DNA from 3 places in the Clostridium sp. CM036 genome. Region 3 is predicted to be linked to each of the others. Evidence: a T-box and tRNA genes for the amino acid it is inferred to sense, from the RefSeq annotation. Region 3 holds a T-box; the other regions hold tRNA genes.
What was found. A T-box is a leader RNA that pairs with one kind of tRNA and senses whether it is charged. The one in region 3 lies ahead of leuS (leucine--tRNA ligase), so its partner is inferred to be a tRNA-Leu.

Region 1 (6,501 bases), 560 kb from region 3:
ATTCCAGTCACCGGAACCTCTTGCTTTATTGATGATGATAATATCTTCCAATTTCTTGCTGAAGATGGTGTTATAGTCTTATTATCTTTAACATATTTCATCATTAAACTTCTAACCTGACCATCATCACCTAGAGCCTTAGCTGAATTATAAGTAACTAAAGATGTATCAACGCTACTTATTCCAGCAGCAGCCATGAATCCTCCGCCGCCGTTGTATCTATAGTTGTTTATTGCAACTGTAAATACATCTGAATCCTTAATCACTCTTCCATTAAACTTTAAGTTCTTAATTCTGTTTCCAGATATCATTTTTTTAGTAACTGAATCAATTGCTCCTGCTGGCTCTGTTAAGTCGATGTCATAACTTGCTCCGTACAATTGATCCAAGTTATAATCTGCAATATTAAGATCTGCGTCCTTAACTATTGGATCTGTTGAACCTGATGTTCGTTTGTAGTATCTTACTGTATATTCCATCCAATCTTTTATTTGTTTTCCATTCATCTTCACTCCATAAAGAAAATTCTCGTATACATATACGCCCATAATATCTTTAATAGTAATATCACCCTTTGGAATATATGATGATAAACTTAGTGGAGCTGCTATTGAGAGTTGTGTTCCAGCTGCACCAGCTTGAACTTTGTTTATTAACTCCATTATTTCAGTTGGTTCAGTAATTTGCTTATTGCCTTTATATTCTCCCTTAGATTGTCCAAGTATTGTTGAAGTATATTCTAAAGTTTTAGCTTGATATGGTGCAATTAAAGCTGTTATATCATGATCTTCAGCGATAGTGTCCATAGCTACATTTTTAGTAGTTAATCCTGTAACAATTCCTGCAGCATTAACCGCTATATCAATTTGTGAAACGTTTTGTGCCCATTTACCTGGTTCTAATATTGGAACCACTTTGCCTTCTGGATTTTTTAAATTGATGTCATTTAAAATACTATGCGCATGTCCTGCAACTATAGCATCTATCCCACTTACTTGAGTAGCCAATGCCTTAGCTTGATTTTCCGGAATAATATCTGCTACTCCTTCTTCTCCAGTATGTGCAGCTACTATTATTACATCTGCTCCATCTGCCTTTACTACTGGAACCCATTTTTTAGCTTCGTCTACTAAATCATTAAAATGTAATCCATCATAATGAGCTGGATCCTCCCAACTAGATATAGTTTTTGTTGTAAGTCCAAGTACCGCTACGCTAATTGTTTTGCCATTAACTACAAAAGACTTCATAGTATATGGTTTAACAAAATTTTTATTATCAGCTTTGTAAGTATTAGCAGATAACACGTCGATACCTTGATCCTTCGCATCCTCCTTAATTCTATTTAATACTTCAAGTCCATAGTTAAATTCGTGATTCCCTAGAGTCCAGCTGTCATATCCCATTGCTCCCATAACTGCTGACATTGGATAAGTTGTGGTTTTATCTATCATATTATAGTAATAAGCAAGTGGAGTTCCTTGAATAGTGTCTCCATTATCTATTAACATAACATTTGGATTAGTTGCTCTTAAGCCCTTAACATAAGTTGAAACCTTTGCGAGTCCCTGTCCTTTTGAAGTCGCTGCATTAGTTCCATAATCAAAGTTTAGAACATTTCCGTGTACATCTGAAGTTGCTACTACTGAAATAGTTGCTCCAGGATCTACATCTTTCATTTGATTGTCTATTCTATTTTCCATTACAACTGTCATCTTGCCCTTATCTCTAACATCAGCATTTAAAGCGTCTCTTACATTTTCATGCGAATCTACTAAACTAGCTACTATCTCAGGTGCTAAGAATCCTGTAAAGGTGTCCCCTCCAGTAGCAACAAAATCTGGTGCATTTACTTTTAGTGTGTCTGTATCCTTAACAACTGTGCCATTGCTTTCTCTTATCATGCTAAGGACCCTTTGACCTGGTATTTCTGGTGTTGTGACTGTCCCATTTGCATCTACTACAGCTGGTTTATACGACGGTTTTGAAGAATCATATACAAATTTAACTCCAGAAATTTGTATTCCATTACCATCATTTTGAACAGCTTGTTCAAAAATAAATTTTAGCTGTGCCCCCGTCATGGTTGTAGTACAAATCGTATTATCAAATGGCATTATATTAAATATTGTTCCAACAGTTATATCGCCTGATGGAATTGGACTTAATCTAATCCCTCCGTTATTCACCATTCCCACCTCTGCTGGTGATTTTGAATAGTTCTTTACAACATCTGCCATCCAATTTCCAAGTTGAGATTCTCCATAAGGTGAGTCAACTTGGCTCTTAGTTAAAGCATTGTCATTAGTTCCAATTACTTCATTAAATATTGGAAGTAATGACGTACTTGCATCATCAACAATTTTCTTACAATCTGGGTCTGTTGCTGATGTAGTTGTCACTGTAAGTCCTTTCCAGTTTGAACCTTTAGGTGAGAAACCTACTATTTTGTTTGTAGAGTCTACAGTAATCTTTAAATTTATAAAACCTTTACCAGTAGCCGCTGCTATTAATGTAGGTACGTCCAACCCATCTGCATCTTTGTTTACAACATCACCAATACTATGTGTATGTCCACCAAATACCGCATCTACGCCATGTAATTTATTAACCATAGTATTAAGCGATGAACCACCATCATGTACATCTGCTAGTACTATATCAGCTAGATTTCCATCTCTGATTTCCTTTGCAACTATATTAATTTCTGTAGCTGGGTCCCTAAAATCAAAAGGATCTACTAAAGCTGGCATAATTATACCTGGAGCTTCCTTAAGTATTGCTCCTATTACTGCTATTTTAACACCATCCTTAGTAATTATCTTATAAGGCTGATATGGTCTATTGCTTGTCCCTTTTTTATACATATTAGCACAAACAATGTTGTAATTTGCACCAATCATAGTTTCAGTATTAATTATATCAAGTCCCCAATCAAATTCATGATTGCCTAAAGCTGTAACTTCCATTCCCATATTTGATAACACCTTTTGAACTGGAACTCCTCTTAGTACATTAGAGGTGGGTGTTCCTTGATATAGATCTCCTCCACCAATGATAAGTGTTCTTCCAGGATTTGCAGTTTTCACGTCTTTAACTACTTTTGCTAATGCAGCTCCTACAGGTTTTGTATTAGTTGAATCCAAAAGTTGTCCATGAAAATCTGTAATTTCTACTATATCAAATGTTTTATTTGTAGCATTAACTGGAGCTACTGATGGAGATGTTACTTGTCCAATTCCTAGAGTAAATGCATTTGGTTCCAAGCTCTTTCTGGCAACGGTTACATTTGTCGATGTATCAATTCCAGCCGCATCTACAATTTTAGTTCCAATAACACCGTTAAAATTAAATAATATTAATGCTAACGATAGTATCCAGCTAAGTATTCTTTTCTGTTTCTTTCTAAGCAATGAAATCCCTCCTTATTTTGTTATTCCTCCTTTTAGACTTTTAAATAAAATCTAAAAATTAATGTTTAATATATACAACTTACTTTTGATTTTAGCATTATGTGGCTATTAATTCAATATATTACTTCTATTATAAATAGTTTTATTTATGTAATTTTATTTCAACACATTAATACTTAACATAAAACCTTTATCTATTAAGATATAAAATTTATTAATAAAAATATACTATAACTATTGCATTAATTATAAATATATGTTAGAATTCATATTGTCAGACATGCCGAAGTGGTGGAACTGGCAGACGCGCTGGACTCAAAATCCAGAGGTAGCAATACCGTGCGGGTTCGATTCCCGCCTTCGGCACCATAAGGCTTTCAAGGATTTCTTGAAAGTCTTTTTTTATGCCTAAAATGGCAAAAATGTGACACAAAATTTTTATTCGTGGATTAGCTTTGCTATGCCCATATTTAAGTCTTTTATATTTAAAATAAATTTCTTTCAAAGAAATAAAAACTGTATTGGAATTTCCCAATACAGTTTTTATTTTTTATTTCTGATATTTTATTCTTTCTGTTTCATAAAGATTATTGCCTTTGGTGTCTATTATAACCACAGCCGGAAAATCCACTACCGTCAGTTTACGAACGGCTTCTGGACCCAAATCTTCAAAAGCAATAATTTCGCATTCTTTTATTGTATTAGCAATAAGAGCTCCAGCTCCTCCTATTGCAGCAAAATAAATTGCGCCATTTTTCTGCATTGAATCTACTACAGTTTGACTTCTAAGCCCTTTCCCAATCATTCCAGTAAGACCTAGTTCAAGCAATGGAACAGTCAAATCATCCATTCTATAACTAGTAGTTGGACCAGCAGAACCTATTATATTTCCAGGTTTAGTTGGAGCAGGTCCCACATAGTATATAATGGCATCTTTAGGATCAAAAGGTAACTCATCCCCATTATTAATTGCGTCTACTAGTCTCTGATGAGCTGCATCTCTACCTGTATACATGGTTCCTGATATTAAAACACTATCTCCCGATTTTAAATCCTTCAACTTCTCCTGTGTTAAAGGAGTAGATATATGTTTGATTTCCATCTTTTCCCCTCCCTATATAATTGTTACTGCATGTCTTGCCACATGACAGTTAATATTTACTGCCACAGGTAATCCAGCAATATGTGTTGCAAAAGCTTCCACATTTACAGCAAGGGCTGTGGTATTTCCCCCTAGTCCTTGAGGTCCTATGCCTAGTGCATTAATTTGTTCTAGTAAAGTTAATTCAATTTCTTTTAAATGCTCTGTTTCATTATGGCTACCAATATCTCTTGTTAAGGCCTTCTTGGCAAGATACATTGCCTTATCAGATGTGCCACCAATTCCAACACCTACAACAATAGGTGGACATGGATTTGGACCTGCAAGTGAAACGGCTTCTACAACAAAATCAAGTACACCTGCTAAACCATCTGATGGTTTAAGCATTTTTAATCTACTCATATTCTCACTGCCAAAACCTTTTGGGGCTATAGTTACTTTGACTTTATCCCCTGGTACAATATCATAATATATCACAGCCGGAGTATTATCCCCTGTATTTTTTCGTTTTAAAGGATCTTCTACAACAGATTTTCTTAAAAATCCCTCTTTATATCCACGTCGTACACCTTCGTTAATGGCATCTGTAATATTTCCGCCGATTAACTGAACTTCTTGACCTACTTCTACAAATACTACAGCCATACCTGTATCCTGACAAATTGGTACTTGATCAGTTTTTGCAATTTCAGCATTTTTCAACAAATTGGCTATAATATCTCTTCCTACCGGAGATGTTTCTTCCTTTTGGAATTTATGAAAGGCATCTAATACGTCTTCTCCCACATAAAAATTAGTCTTTATACTCATATCTTTTAAAGCATTTTCAATTTCTTTTACATCTACTTTACGCATGAATCCACAACTCCTTCCAAATATTTTTCTTGTAAAAGCTGTTCAAAAATTTTGAACAGCTTTTATTATTATTATTATATTCTAGCTACTCCAGATTTTCTAGCAGCTTCCATAACAGCTTCAGCTACGGCTTTTGCAACTCTTGGATCAAATGGTAGTGGAATAACATAGTCTTCATTTAAATCTTCATCACTCACAAGCTCCGCTAAAGCATTTGCTGCGGCAATCTTCATCTCATTATTGATATCACTTGCTCTAACATCTAATGTACCTCTAAATATTCCTGGGAATGCTAATAGGTTGTTTATTTGATTTGGAAAATCTGATCTTCCAGTACCAACAACTCTTGCACCGGCTTCTTTTGCTAAAGATGGTAAAATTTCAGGTACTGGATTAGCCATAGCAAATAGTATAGAATCTTTCGCCATAGTCTTTACCATATCTTGGCTTACTTGGTTAGCATCCGATACTCCTATGAACACGTCTGCTCCAACAATAACTTCCTTTAATGTACCACGTACTTTTTCTTTATTTGTAATCGTTGCCATCAAAGTTTTTTCTCCACCTAAATTTTCTCTTCCTTCATAGATGGCACCTTTTCTATCACAAAGAATAACATTTTTTGCTCCCATACTCATTAATAATTTTGCACAAGCAATACCTGCAGCTCCTGAACCGTTTACTACAACTTTAACATCCTGCATATTCTTCTTTACTAATTTTAGAGCATTAATTACACCAGAAGCAACAACAATAGCTGTTCCATGTTGATCATCGTGGAAAATTGGGATATCACATACTTCTTTTAGTTTCCTTTCGATTTCAAAACATCTAGGTCCACTTATATCCTCTAAATTAATACCACCAAAACTACCTTGAAGTAAACTAACCGTTCTTACAATTTCATCAACATCTTTAGTTTTTAGACATAAAGGAAAAGCATCAACATCTCCAAATGCTTTGAATAGTACACATTTACCTTCCATTACTGGCATTGCAGCCTCTGGTCCTATATCACCTAAACCTAAAACGGCAGTACCATCTGTTATAACTCCTACAAGGTTCCATCTTCTTGTAAGCTCATATGATAAATCTATATTTTTTGAAATTTCAAGACAAGGTTCTGCAACC
Region 2 (6,501 bases), 570 kb from region 3:
GTATATACCTCATGTGTATTATCACTTAAATCACTAATCATTTGAAAAGCTTGCTTGTTATTTTTAGGTTTACCAAGCACTTTGCCTTTGAAATAAACAATAGTATCACACCCTATTATAACAGCTGGTTTTTTAACGCTACTACAAACAGCTACAGCCTTTCCTTTTGCTAAGGCCATAACGTAGTCTCCACAATTCGCAGAAAATAATACGTCACTCTCTTCAAAGTCACTTACTATTACCTTGAAATTGCTAGTTATTTTTTTTAAAAGTTCCACCCTACGCAAAGATGCAGAAGCTAGAATAATATCCACTACATCACTCCTAATATTTTCTATATAATATTATTGCCAAAACAATGCCTATAATAGACATTATATTAATATTAAAATTTATACCGAAAGTTACTGCTAATACTTTAAAATCTATAAGCATAGGAGTATTCATTCCTATGGTGTATGTACTCTTTAAAAATTTGAGTGCGCTTACGTTATCTCCTAATAGTTCACCTATAAAACTTCCAGAAATAGCTCCAATCAGTATAAAAAAAATAAAATACGGATTTCTTCCTTCTGCACTTTTCAAATCGTACCCCCCACTTTACTTATATCCTATACATTTTAACATTTAATAAATTCATACACAAGTGTATAAATTTAATATTCAAAAAAAGTTTATAATTGTAATTTATTAAGTTGCAAAAATATCCACTAGCATTTAGATAAAAAAATACAAATAGATTCAAATAATCTATTTGTATTTTTAATGATTTAATTCCACATCATTCTACTTCTTTAATATTTTCTTTATATATTTATAGATGTAGATATACCCCTCCTCTGTTTTTTCCTTTTTTAATTCCGCTGGCATTGCAGTTAAATATGATTTCATTTCAGTCATGGTACTATAATTTTTACTTTTTTCTTCCGCACCCTTTAAAGAACCTATCCACTTTTTTAATTCTACAGTTTTAATTGATTTAGTATCTTTTTCTGAAAGTTTATTTAATATTTTAAGATCAGCACTTATCATTTCATTGGTTTGTGCACTTGTTGAATCCTTTCCGCTCAATTGAAAATTAATTTTAGTATACATTATTTTTTTTGCATCAAGTTGTTTAATAATATTACCAATCCCATCTTTAGGATAAACACCAACCAAGACTTTATATAATTTATCTTCTTCAAGAATAAATGGTGTACTAAACTCCATTAAACTTTTTTTCAAAATTAAAGCATTTTCCTTCGCGCTAAAAACGCCACATTGTATTGCTACATAATCTTTAATATTAGTTTGAGGAATCTCTTTAGAAACATCTACGCTCTCTTTGTTCACTTTACTATCTTGATTTACTTTACTGTCTTTTACTACATCCGTTTTAGTAGTTTTATCACCTGTACCCGTTTTAACGTTATTATTAGGTATTAGCTTGGACAACATTGTGCCCAAGGCAATGGCTGCTATCAAAGTTAATGTAATTACAATCATAAAATTATTATTTTTCCTAGGCGTCTTATAATTATATCTAGTATATCTCACTTTATCATCCCCTAATTTAATAAATCTTTAAACATCTTTTAAAAAATAACTAGTAACTTGTAGTCTATTTTTTTAGATGCCTTATTTAAAATACTATTATTTTAAAATTGATTTTAGAATAAAAAAAAATATATATATATTAAATTGTTTTTTTTAGAATTATTATATCCTTGTCTTCGCTATTTATCTTAAAAAAATTGCTTGTTACCCTACTTTCTTCAAAGTTATTGCGTTTCCAAAATTCCACCATTGCATTATTATTAGATGAAACAAAAGTATAGAAATCACACATTCCATAATTTTCATGTAAATGCTTTGAAAACTCATTAATAATTATGTTTGATATATCAGCATCATATAGTCTAATTTCTATTAAATAACACATAATCCATACTTCATTTGGATTTTTAAATTCTATTCTACCTTTTATAATACCTATAAGTTCACTACCATGTAACACTTTAAGAAAGTATTCCCCTTCACTCACATAACACTCTAAATATCTTTCATAAAATTCCTTAATATCATAATTTAACCTTGCCTCTATATTAAAATCTTGCTGTTTATTAGTCCAATTTTTAATTTTTAAAATATCCCCTTTTTCTACATTCATAATGCTAACATCATCAAATTTAATATCTATATTAAACATAATTACACCTCTTCAATTTACTCCTCTTTAACATTTTATGCCTCTTTAATAATTAAATTCTACGTTACTTTTAAATCCCCTTCAAAAAAAATTATATTAGCACTTCTATATTTTTATTTTTTTGTCAAATCATTACAAATCAAATAACCCTATAAGTTTTTATAGGGTTCTAGATGAATTTTGTTTTTCTTTATGTTAAATGATTACTATTTTTTATTCATCTCTGTACATAAGTGTTACTCTAACGATTCTTCTAACTATTTCTTTTGCTTCTAAATATGGTATCCCACACCTATTTAACCTCCTAAATATGGCAGGGTTATACCTCTCAATTCTTCTTACAATGGACTCAACATCATTGTATTGGGGATTAGGTCTATCAAATGGGGATCTATCTTGATAATTATCCAATTGTCTTAAATCTTCATCCCCCTGCTCAAAACCTTTCATAGATACATCTCCATACGTCATACCCATTGGATTGGACCCATTCATGAACATGTCTTCATTAAATTGGTTCATTCCCATAATCGAATTAATCCCCATATTTGGATTTACATCCTGCATATCTCCCATTTGCATTCCCATGTTTGGGTTCATACCCACATTTGGGTTCATGCCCATATTCGGCATCATATTCATTTGCCCATATCCATACATCATAGGTTCTAGTGGAACCATTTCATATTCTTCCTTCATGTCTATATCTTCAATATTTCTGTCCTCTAGTTTCATAACCGCCCTCCCTATTTATAACTTAATACATTAACAATTTATGCTAGAGGCCGTGTTTTGATACTAATTTTATGACAATATGCAAAAAAAAAATAAAGAGGATGTAATTACACCCTCTTTATAGCGCTCACTTTTTATAGCGCCTCTACTTTAATCCTCTTACAGGCTTTCTCATGTTACTATCACCATTTATAGTAACTGGATTATTTTCTTTATTTTTGAGTGGTTTCTCCTGTTTTTCATTAGAATTATTGTTTTTGTTTTTCATAAATAACACCTCTTTCAGATGTTAGTTTTTCCATATTTCTTAAAAAAATTCACTTTTCATAGGTTTTTATCTTACCAATTAAATCATCACCCGCGGTACTGCAATATTAACAACTTCTGAAGGAAAGTCGTTAAAAAAAAGAGGTATTTCTACCTCTTTTTTAAAGTAATATAATTTTTTGGTGCGACAGACGGGACTTGAACCCGTATGGTCTCCCACACGTCCCTTAAACGTGCGCGTCTGCCATTCCGCCACTATCGCAAATATTGTTTATTTAATATAAAGGATCAAATCTTATAGTCATATGTATTTTAAAACTTGTAACTACAAGATTGATTATATATTATTCTAGTATAAATTGTCAATAGTTTTTTCTGTTTTTATTTGATTTCATCACCATATAATTTCAAATAAATATTATAATTTGTTTTTACCTTTTTAACATATTTATCTGTTTCCCCGAAAGGTATTACATTTAATGTTTTTCCATCGCTAGAGTATTCTTTATCATTAAGCCATTTTTGTACATTTCCACGTCCACCATTGTAAGCTGCCAACACCAAGTCTATATTTCCATTAAATTCAGTGTTTAAATTATTAATATACCAACATCCCATAGCAATATTAATTTCACTTTCATATAATTTTTCCACATCAAAATCTTTTAATTTCATATTTTCTGCAATCCACAATGCAGTATCAGGCATTATCTGCATAAGCCCATAGGCACCTTTTGGAGAAACAGCGTTTCCATCAAAATTACTTTCTGCCCTAATTACAGCTGCAACCAAACAAGGATCCACATTATACCTTTGCGAATACTTAACTATTTGATTTCCATATTTTATAGGGTAAAAGCTTTTAAAAATGCTTTTAATGTTAATCACTATAATAACCAAAAAAATTAAGATTAAGATTTTTATAATTTTTTTAAATTTCATCACTTCACTCCTAACCTTTCTAACTTCCTAATAATCAAATCTAGTTGTAACTTTGTATTTTCAATACTCCCGCCATTATCAATAACAAAATCTGCAAATTTTTTCTTTTCATCTATTGGCATTTGAGCTCTTATTCTATCCCATGTTTCGTCTATTTTTAAAGCATCTCGATTCATAACCCTTTGTACTTGAATGTCACTACTCACCCACACTAAAATAGTTACATCCATACTAGTATGAAAATTGTTTTCTATTAAAGTAGGTGCATCTAAAAAGCAAAATTGCCAATTGCCTTCTTCGTACATTTTTATTCTGTCTTGTATTTCTTTTTTTATAAACGGCATCATTATACTTTCAAGCTTTTTTCTGCGATTATCACCCTTAAATATATAGTTTCCAAACTCTTTCCTATTAAGATTACCTTCACTGTCAAAAAACTCATACCCGAATTCCCCTTTAATTCTACTTATCATCTCAGGATATATTATAAAAACCTCTCTAGCTACAATGTCTGCATCAACAACCGGAAGACCCTTCTCTATTAGCATATTAGTTATTGTGCTCTTTCCACTACCGATTCCACCTGTTATCCCAACCCTTAGCGTTTTCAACTATTTTGCCTCATACCAAGTTTCTCCAATGCTTATTTCTACTTCTAGTGGAACTGAAAGTTTAACTACATTTTCCATCTGTTCCTTAACCAAATACTCAACTTGCTTAAGCTCATCCTTATATACATTTAGTATTAATTCATCGTGTACTTGGAGAATTAAAGTGCTCTTTAATCCCTCCTGCTTTAATTTATCAAATACATTTATCATAGCAAGTTTAATAATATCTGCTGCACTTCCTTGTATCGGTGTATTCATAGCAAGCCTTTTACCAAAGGACTTCACAATTTTGTTTGTTGAATTTATTTCATAGATAAATCTTCTTCTATTCATTATTGTAGTAACACTATTATTTTTCTCAGCTTCAACCACTATATCCTCCATGTATTTTTTAACATTTGGATATCTTTCAAAATATGTTTCTATGTATGCTTTAGCTTCTTTTCTAGATATATTTAAGTCTTTTGCTAAGCTAAATTCTCCAATGCCATATACTATTCCAAAGTTTACAGCTTTTGCATTACTTCTCATAAGCGCCGTAACTTCTCCTATCGGTACATTAAATACCTCTGAAGCAGTTTTAGTATGAATATCACAATGTTTAATGAAAGCCTCAATTAAATTTTCATCCCCTGCTATATGAGCTAATACTCTAAGCTCTATCTGTGAATAATCCGCAGATAAAATAACACACTGATCATTGTGTGGTATGAATACTTTTCTTATAGCTCTACCCATTTCATGTCTTATAGGGATATTTTGCAAATTAGGTTCAGTACTTGATAGTCTTCCTGTTGTTGTAACTGTTTGTGTAAAGTTTGAATGTATTCTACAATCTGTATCAATTACTGCTTGTAGCCCCTCTATATAAGTAGAAAAAATCTTTGTTAACTGTCTATACCTTGTAATTTCTGTGATAATGGGATGCTTATCTGCTAGCGCCTCTAAAACCTCAGCATTAGTTGAATATCCTGTTTTTGTTTTCTTTATAACAGGTAAATCTAACTTTTCAAATAATATCTTGCCTAGTTGCTTTGGAGATTTAATATTAAATTCTTCTCCAGATAAAACAAAAATAGTGCTTTCCATTTCTTTTATATCTTGAGCGAATTTTATGCCAAGTTCCTCTAATCTATCCTTGTCTATTGTAAATCCTTCTGCCTCCATATATGATATAGCTTCTGTTAATGGTTGCTCCACATCATATAGCAGTTCTTCCATTTTGTACTCTTCAATCTTCTTTTCTAAGATTTCATAAAGCTCTTTTAGTAATGCTACTTTATTAATCTCTCTTTCATGACCCTCGCCTATAATACAGATTCTAAGAATTTTATCTATAAGAGTTTCCAGGCTATACTCCTTTTTAGCTGAATCGAGCAAATAAGCCCCAAGTTCTGTATCAAATTTTACCCCTTGTAACTTAATGCCTTTTTTATTAAGTGCAGTGTAAGCATTCTTTACGCCGTGACTTACCTTTTTAATATCATTACTCTCAAGTATAGTTTTCAAATAACTTATAGTTTTTTCTTCATCTTCATTAAATAAATCAGTAACCATAATCAAATAGTTTTTTCCCTTATAATTAAAATATATGTTATTTACGCTAATTTTAGAAAACACACTAGAATCTGCAATATCAAAAGTTATATAAATAGTCTCTTTAATTTCACTAATAACTTCCAGAAGCTTCGACAATTTATCTATTACCGTAAAATCCGCAGAAAATGTTTCTTCGATTGAATCCTCATCATCTGG
Region 3 (6,501 bases):
TTGTAAAATAAATATGGATACTGATTTAAGACTTGCTATGACTGGTTCAATAAGAAAAGTACTTACAAAAAATCTTGGCGAAATAGATCCTAGAAAATATTTAGGCGAAGCAAGAACTAACATAACTAAATTAGTTGAAAGCAAAATCACTAACGTTTTAGGTTCTTCTAATTCTTTAAAATAAATTAGATTAAATTCATTTAAATCTAAATTGTTAAAACAAAAATACCCACAGTATATTCTACTGTGGGTATTTTTGTTTTATTTTTTATTATATAGGAAACTATAATGCTTTCATGCGCAGAAAAAAGTATATATTACGTATAATGCATTAATCGTATTGCAATACGCGTAATATATACTTTTTTCTTATCTATTTTTCAACATAATTGCTTACATGTTTAATAACCATATTAATTGTGCCATCACCATTTCTTTGTATTTCAAAGCGACTATTATCATGATATGTTTCTTCATTTACGTATAAATCTATATCTTTATCAATTTTTAGTCTTACTCTTTTTAGCTTTTTGTCTATCCACTCTTTATCAAGACTAATATTTTCTGAAACTCCTTGTTCTGTTATAAATTCAACAAATTTTTCTTTAGTATCATTATTTTCAGAAAACATTTCCTCAGACAATTCTTTAAGATCAATATTATCTTCTTCTCTAAGCTTTCTTTTTATAGTACTTCTAACAACTTCTGCTTCATCTGCATTTTCTGCAAAGTTGTTTTGCGTGAATTTTTCAGCTGCCTTCACGAAGTTTTTAGTAACATCTCTTTCATTATCAATAATTGTGCAACCTAAGAAATCACTTATAAAGTAGTTTGAGCCATATTCCTCATCTTCTTTATTCTTGCTTTTTTTATCGATAACCATTAAATCAAAATTATTTTCATCTCTAATTGGTTTTAAAAACGTACATTTCTGTATTCTTTGAGAACTACCAGGTAATCCTGTAACCTGCGATACTATATCAATGCCTAATTTATTATCCACAAATTCGATAGTGTGCACATAGTTTTTAATATAATCCATTTTAAATATCCCAAGCATTGGTCCAAACTCTGTGGTAAAAGATACTATTACCAAATCACAGGAAGGAACGTTCCCAATAGATCTCATTAAAATAAACATCTGCCTTGCTAGGTCCTTAGATACCGCCAGTAAATTATTCTCACCATTCAAGTATTCTTGTGATAAATCTTTTACTATATTTCGATCGGAATTAAAGACTCCATACTTTAATTCTTCATCCTTTAAGCACTTCTGGATATGTTTCAGTAAATAGTTATATTTTTCTTCATCTAAGTCTAATGCATATTCATTCAAGATAGGTTCATCTGCATTGTTATCTAAAACATGAATAATAGCCTCATTTATATTAACTTCTTTTATATACTCCAAAAAAACACCACCTTAATATTTATCTAAGGCGCATTTAAACAAATAACAAGTCAATAATGCTAGTCCATTTATTTAAACGTGCCCAATTATTATACTATGTATCGTCACTTATAACAAAGTCATATATTGCTATTATCCTTAGTTCTTAACAGACTATTATTGTGACTACCTATTTTCCTGTATTGGAATTTGTAATTTTAAAGCAATATTAATGTTACTTTACTTAAGTTATGATATAATCACAATTAATGGTATAATAAAGAATTAATGATTAGATGTATAAAAATAGAAGCATAACAATTAATAACTGTTATGTTCCTAAGAGTGACAAGGAGGAACTACTTTGAGAGAAATAGAACTTAGAATTATAGATATTGATGTACAAGAAATCCGCAAAAAACTATTAAACATAAATGCTATAAAAGTAAAACAAGAAAATCAAATAAATAATATTTATGATTTCTCGGATAAAAGGTTACTAAACGGCAAAGGCTATGCAAGAATACGAACAGTGCATGATGAACTAACAAATTCCACAGTTCATTACATAACCACGAAAAAACTCATAAGCCAAGAAAAGTATAAAATTATGGATGAACACGAATCAGAAATTAAAGATGCAGCTGCTGCCAAGGGTATATTCGAATCCTTAGGTCTAGAGCTTATACAATCTATTAAAAAATATAGAGAAAGCTATAAATACAAAAATACTCTTATTGAAATAGATATAAATGAGAAGACATTCTGTCCTTTTCCTTACATAGAAATTGAAAGCGAGGATGAATTCGAAATTGAGGAAGTTGTGACTTTGCTCGGTTACCGATTAGAGGATACAACGGCTAAAAGCATTTATGAAATATTAAAATCAAAAAAATCATCAAAGGAACTATAATGTTTGGATATGTAACTCCATGTAAAATGGAAATGAAGATAAAAGACTACGAGAAATTCAAAGCTTATTATTGTGGCCTATGTAACTCTATTAAAAATAATTTTGGAAACCTACCAAGGCTTACTTTAAATTATGATATGACTTTCTTGGCAGTACTTTTGGATGCACTTTCAGAGAATAAATACAATTTTATTAAATTCAAATGTATTATGCATCCACTAAAAAAAAGGATTATGATTAATAATAACCAGGCAATAGATTATGCCGCCTTTTGTAACATTACTTTAGCCTATTATAAGATAATGGATGATGTTTACGATAATAAAACAATGAAAAGTAAAGTTTTTTCAATGTTTTTAAAAAACTATTTATCAAAATCAGATATAGCATATAATGATGTAATGAATTATACAAAAGAAAAGCTTTTATTACTAAATACCCTCGAAGCGGACCATAAGGATCTATGCATTGATGAGCAGCTATCTATAGATGAGCTTTCTCATGTTTTTGCTGACCTTACAGGCTTTATAATATCATTTTATTATAAGACTGCTTCCTTTAAGGATGATTTATATTGGCTTGGGTATAATTTAGGTAAATGGATATATATTATAGATGCTTATGATGATTTAGAAAAGGATATAAAAAGTGATTCTTTTAATGCTATAAATTCATTGTTTAATACTGATAAATTAGATTTTAAAAGTTTTAGTATATCGATAGCACCGCGAATTGATTTTTTATTATCTACCTGCGCGCAGCAATGTTTAAACTATCTAAATAGATTACCTTTAATAAAAAATGAAGCCATATTATGTAATATACTAGAACTCGGACTCATGGAAAAAATGGATAAGGTTTTTAACGACATTTCAGAAGGAAAGCCTCCCACTTCTATAAGTGGGAGTAACATACCCTAACAAGTAGAAAACTTCAGTGGGGGTATAAATATCCTTCTGAAGTCGTTAATATTACATCACCGCAGGTGATGATTTAATAAAGAATGTAACATTAATAATTTAAAAGGAGTGGAATATAAAGATGATAAATCCCTATGAAGTACTTGGTGTAAGACAAGGCTCATCTAAAGAAGATATTAAAAAAGCCTATAGAGAGCTAGCAAAAAAATATCACCCTGATCAGTATGGTGATAATCCTTTAAAAGATTTAGCAGAAGAAAAAATGCAGGAACTAAATGAAGCCTATGATTCACTTATGAAAAATACTAGTTCTTCAAGTAGCAATGGTTCTTCTAACAGTTACAATTCGTCTAATAATTATGGTTCTAATTCAAATAATGACTATACTAATAACAATATATATCAATCTATAAGAATGGATTTAAATAGCGGAAATATCGCTTCCGCTGAGCAGAAATTAAATTCCATGAATACTAAAACTGCCGAGTGGAATTATTTAACGGGAGTGCTTCACCTCAAAAAAGGTTGGCATGATAGTGCTTATAATTTTATAAGCCGCGCTTGCACGCAAGATCCTAATAATATTGAATATAGACGAAGTTTTAATGAACTAAATTCGCGTACTTCAAATTATAGAGATAACTATTATGGCAAGCGTAACAATGATTTTGGCATGGGTAATCTATGTCTTAACTTGTGGTGTGCAGATAGTATTTGTGAATGTTTAGGCGGAGATCTTATATCCTGTTGCTAATTCTATTAATTTAGGAGATGATTTTTATGAAATCTAATAATATTGCTAAGGGTGGAATATTCGCAGCACTTAGTTTAATATTACTATATCTTTCTTCTATTTTCCCTACAAATAAATTTTTTATGTTAGGCATTGCTTCCTGTATTATTCCACTTTCAATTTTAACTACCGGAATAAAGAATACCATTGTAGTATATAGTGCTGTCTCCTTGCTTAGTTTATTTATTATACCTTCAAAGCTTATAAGCATTGCATATATACTAATTTTTGGTTCCTATGGCTTTGTGAAATATTTTATAGAAAAATTAAGGAGTATGATTTTAGAAATTGTGCTTAAGTTATTGTATTTTAATATAGCCTCCGCTATACTTATATTTATTTATAAATTATTTATATTATCAAAACTTCCTAATATAAATATATATTTAACAATAATTGTTATGGAGTTTGCCTTCATAGTATATGACTATGCGCTTACTGTATTTATATCCTATGCAAATAAAAATCTTGTTATGAAATTTAAGTAAATCACATAGCCTTGACACAAAATTCTATTTAAATTATAATGAATAATAATACAATCTTAAACAAATGATACTATAATAAATTGCTTTTATTAGGAGTAGTAGTATTTATAGCATTTTAAAGAGAGCTGCTGTTGGGTCATTAAGATAAATAATGTCCCATAGGTGTGAAGCAGTAATGATATAATATGAACTTGCCTATGAGCTTATTTTTAAGTAAAATCTTACTTGTAAGTAAAAGCTTACTTGTGAAAACAAGTACGGTTAAAACCGTTATATTCTTAAGTGAGGCGTAATGCCTAATTAGAGTGGTACCGCGGAATATTACTTTCGTCTCTTTGTTGAGATGAGGGTTTTTTTTATTTTCTAATTTAAAACTAAGTGGAAAAGATTAATAATTGTTTTTAACCTATAGATCATAATAAGGAGGAATACTAATGGCAAAATATACTACAACTATCGATGAAAAATGGCAACAAATATGGGAAGAAACTAACCTTTATGAATTTGATGAAAATAAAATTGATAAGAAGTTATATGTACTTGAAATGTTCTCTTATCCATCTGGAAGCCAATTACATGCGGGGCATTGGTTTAACTATGGCCCTGTAGATTCTTGGGCTAGAATGAAGAAAATGCAAGGATACAATGTATTTCAGCCAATGGGCTTTGATGCTTTTGGTCTACCTGCTGAAAACTACGCAATAAAAACAGGAGTGCATCCAAAGGATTCTACGAAGCAAAACATTATTAATATGGAAAAGCAATTAAAAGCTATGGGAGCAATGTTTAATTGGGATCATGAAGTTGTTACATGTCGCCCTGATTATTATAAATGGACTCAATGGTTATTCTTAAAACTATTTGAAAAAGGCCTTGCTTACAGGAAAAAAGCACCAGTAAATTGGTGTCCTAGCTGTAGTACAGTACTTGCAAATGAGCAAGTAGTAGATGGCTTTTGCGAAAGATGTAACACTGAGGTTACTAAAAAGAATTTAACACAATGGTTCTTAAAAATAACTGACTATGCTGATGAACTACTAGAAAAGCTTGATACCTTGGATTGGCCTGAAAAAACCAAATCCATGCAAAAACATTGGATAGGCAAATCTACTGGTGCTGATGTTACTTTTAAAGTAGTTGATTCTGATGTAGACTTTAGTGTATTTACTACAAGAGTAGATACTTTATTCGGTGTTTCATATGTAGTCATAGCCCCTGAAAATGAACTTGTAGATGTCCTCACTAAAAGTGAATATAAAGATGCTGTTGAATCTTATAAATATGATGCTAGAAAACAAACTGATATAGAAAGACAATCTATTACAAGAGATAAAACAGGTGTATTTACTGGTTCTTATGCTATTAATCCTATTAATGGACGCGAGGTTCCAATTTGGGTAGCTGACTATGTTCTAAACACTTATGGAACTGGTGCAGTAATGGCTGTTCCTGCTCATGATGATAGAGACTTCGCATTTGCTACTAAATACAAATTGCCTATTGAAAGAGTAATTATTGGTTTTAAAAGTGTAAATGGAGAGGGCGAAAATCTCCCTTATACTGAACATGGAAAAATGGTAAACAGTCAAGAATTTGATGGTTTATCTACCATCGACGGAAAAAAAGCAATTGTAAAAAAATTAGAAAGTATAAGTCTCGGCTGTGAAAAAGTAAACTTTAGACTTCGTGATTGGTTAGTTTCAAGACAAAGATATTGGGGCGCTCCTATTCCAATAATTCACTGCGAAAAATGTGGGGCTGTTCCTGTACCTGAGGATCAACTTCCTGTAGAACTGCCGTACAACGTAGAATTTGCACCAGACGGAGAATCACCACTTGCTAAATGCGAGGATTTTATGAATGTCCCTTGCCCAGTTTGTGGCGGCGCAGCTCATAGAGAAGCTGATACTTTGGATACATTCGTTTGTTCTTCTTTCTACCAATTTAGGTATGTAGATAACAAAAACAATGAAAAAGCTTTTGATAAAGAGTTAGTA

Region 1: it encodes a tRNA-Leu, which carries the amino acid that the T-box ahead of leuS (leucine--tRNA ligase) is inferred to sense. The anticodon was not compared.
Region 2: it encodes a tRNA-Leu, which carries the amino acid that the T-box ahead of leuS (leucine--tRNA ligase) is inferred to sense. The anticodon was not compared.

The regions. Positions count from the first base shown of each region.
Region 1 is NZ_CM143652.1:176,287-182,787, reverse strand. It holds gene ACWJKE_RS00745 (5'-nucleotidase C-terminal domain-containing protein) at 1-3,413, opposite strand, end outside; tRNA gene ACWJKE_RS00740 (tRNA-Leu) at 3,696-3,782, shown strand; gene ACWJKE_RS00735 (Fe-S-containing hydro-lyase) at 3,964-4,515, opposite strand; gene ACWJKE_RS00730 (fumarate hydratase) at 4,528-5,370, opposite strand; gene ACWJKE_RS00725 (NAD(P)-dependent malic enzyme) at 5,445-6,501, opposite strand, start outside.
Region 2 is NZ_CM143652.1:184,284-190,784, reverse strand. It holds gene ACWJKE_RS00795 (Maf-like protein) at 1-314, opposite strand, end outside; gene ACWJKE_RS00790 (DUF4321 domain-containing protein) at 325-585, opposite strand; gene ACWJKE_RS00785 (SPOR domain-containing protein) at 787-1,539, opposite strand; gene ACWJKE_RS00780 (GNAT family N-acetyltransferase) at 1,679-2,191, opposite strand; gene ACWJKE_RS00775 (hypothetical protein) at 2,405-2,926, opposite strand; gene ACWJKE_RS00770 (hypothetical protein) at 3,072-3,194, opposite strand; tRNA gene ACWJKE_RS00765 (tRNA-Leu) at 3,374-3,455, opposite strand; gene ACWJKE_RS00760 (lytic transglycosylase domain-containing protein) at 3,575-4,135, opposite strand; gene coaE (dephospho-CoA kinase) at 4,135-4,746, opposite strand; gene polA (DNA polymerase I) at 4,747-6,501, opposite strand, start outside.
Region 3 is NZ_CM143652.1:3,473,646-3,480,146, reverse strand. It holds gene ACWJKE_RS16465 (ketose-bisphosphate aldolase) at 1-184, shown strand, start outside; gene ACWJKE_RS16460 (nucleoid-associated protein) at 374-1,411, opposite strand; gene ACWJKE_RS16455 (class IV adenylate cyclase) at 1,755-2,303, shown strand; gene ACWJKE_RS16450 (DUF5685 family protein) at 2,303-3,223, shown strand; gene ACWJKE_RS16445 (J domain-containing protein) at 3,348-3,977, shown strand; gene ACWJKE_RS16440 (hypothetical protein) at 4,004-4,504, shown strand; T-box leader at 4,581-4,842, shown strand; gene leuS (leucine--tRNA ligase) at 4,939-6,501, shown strand, end outside.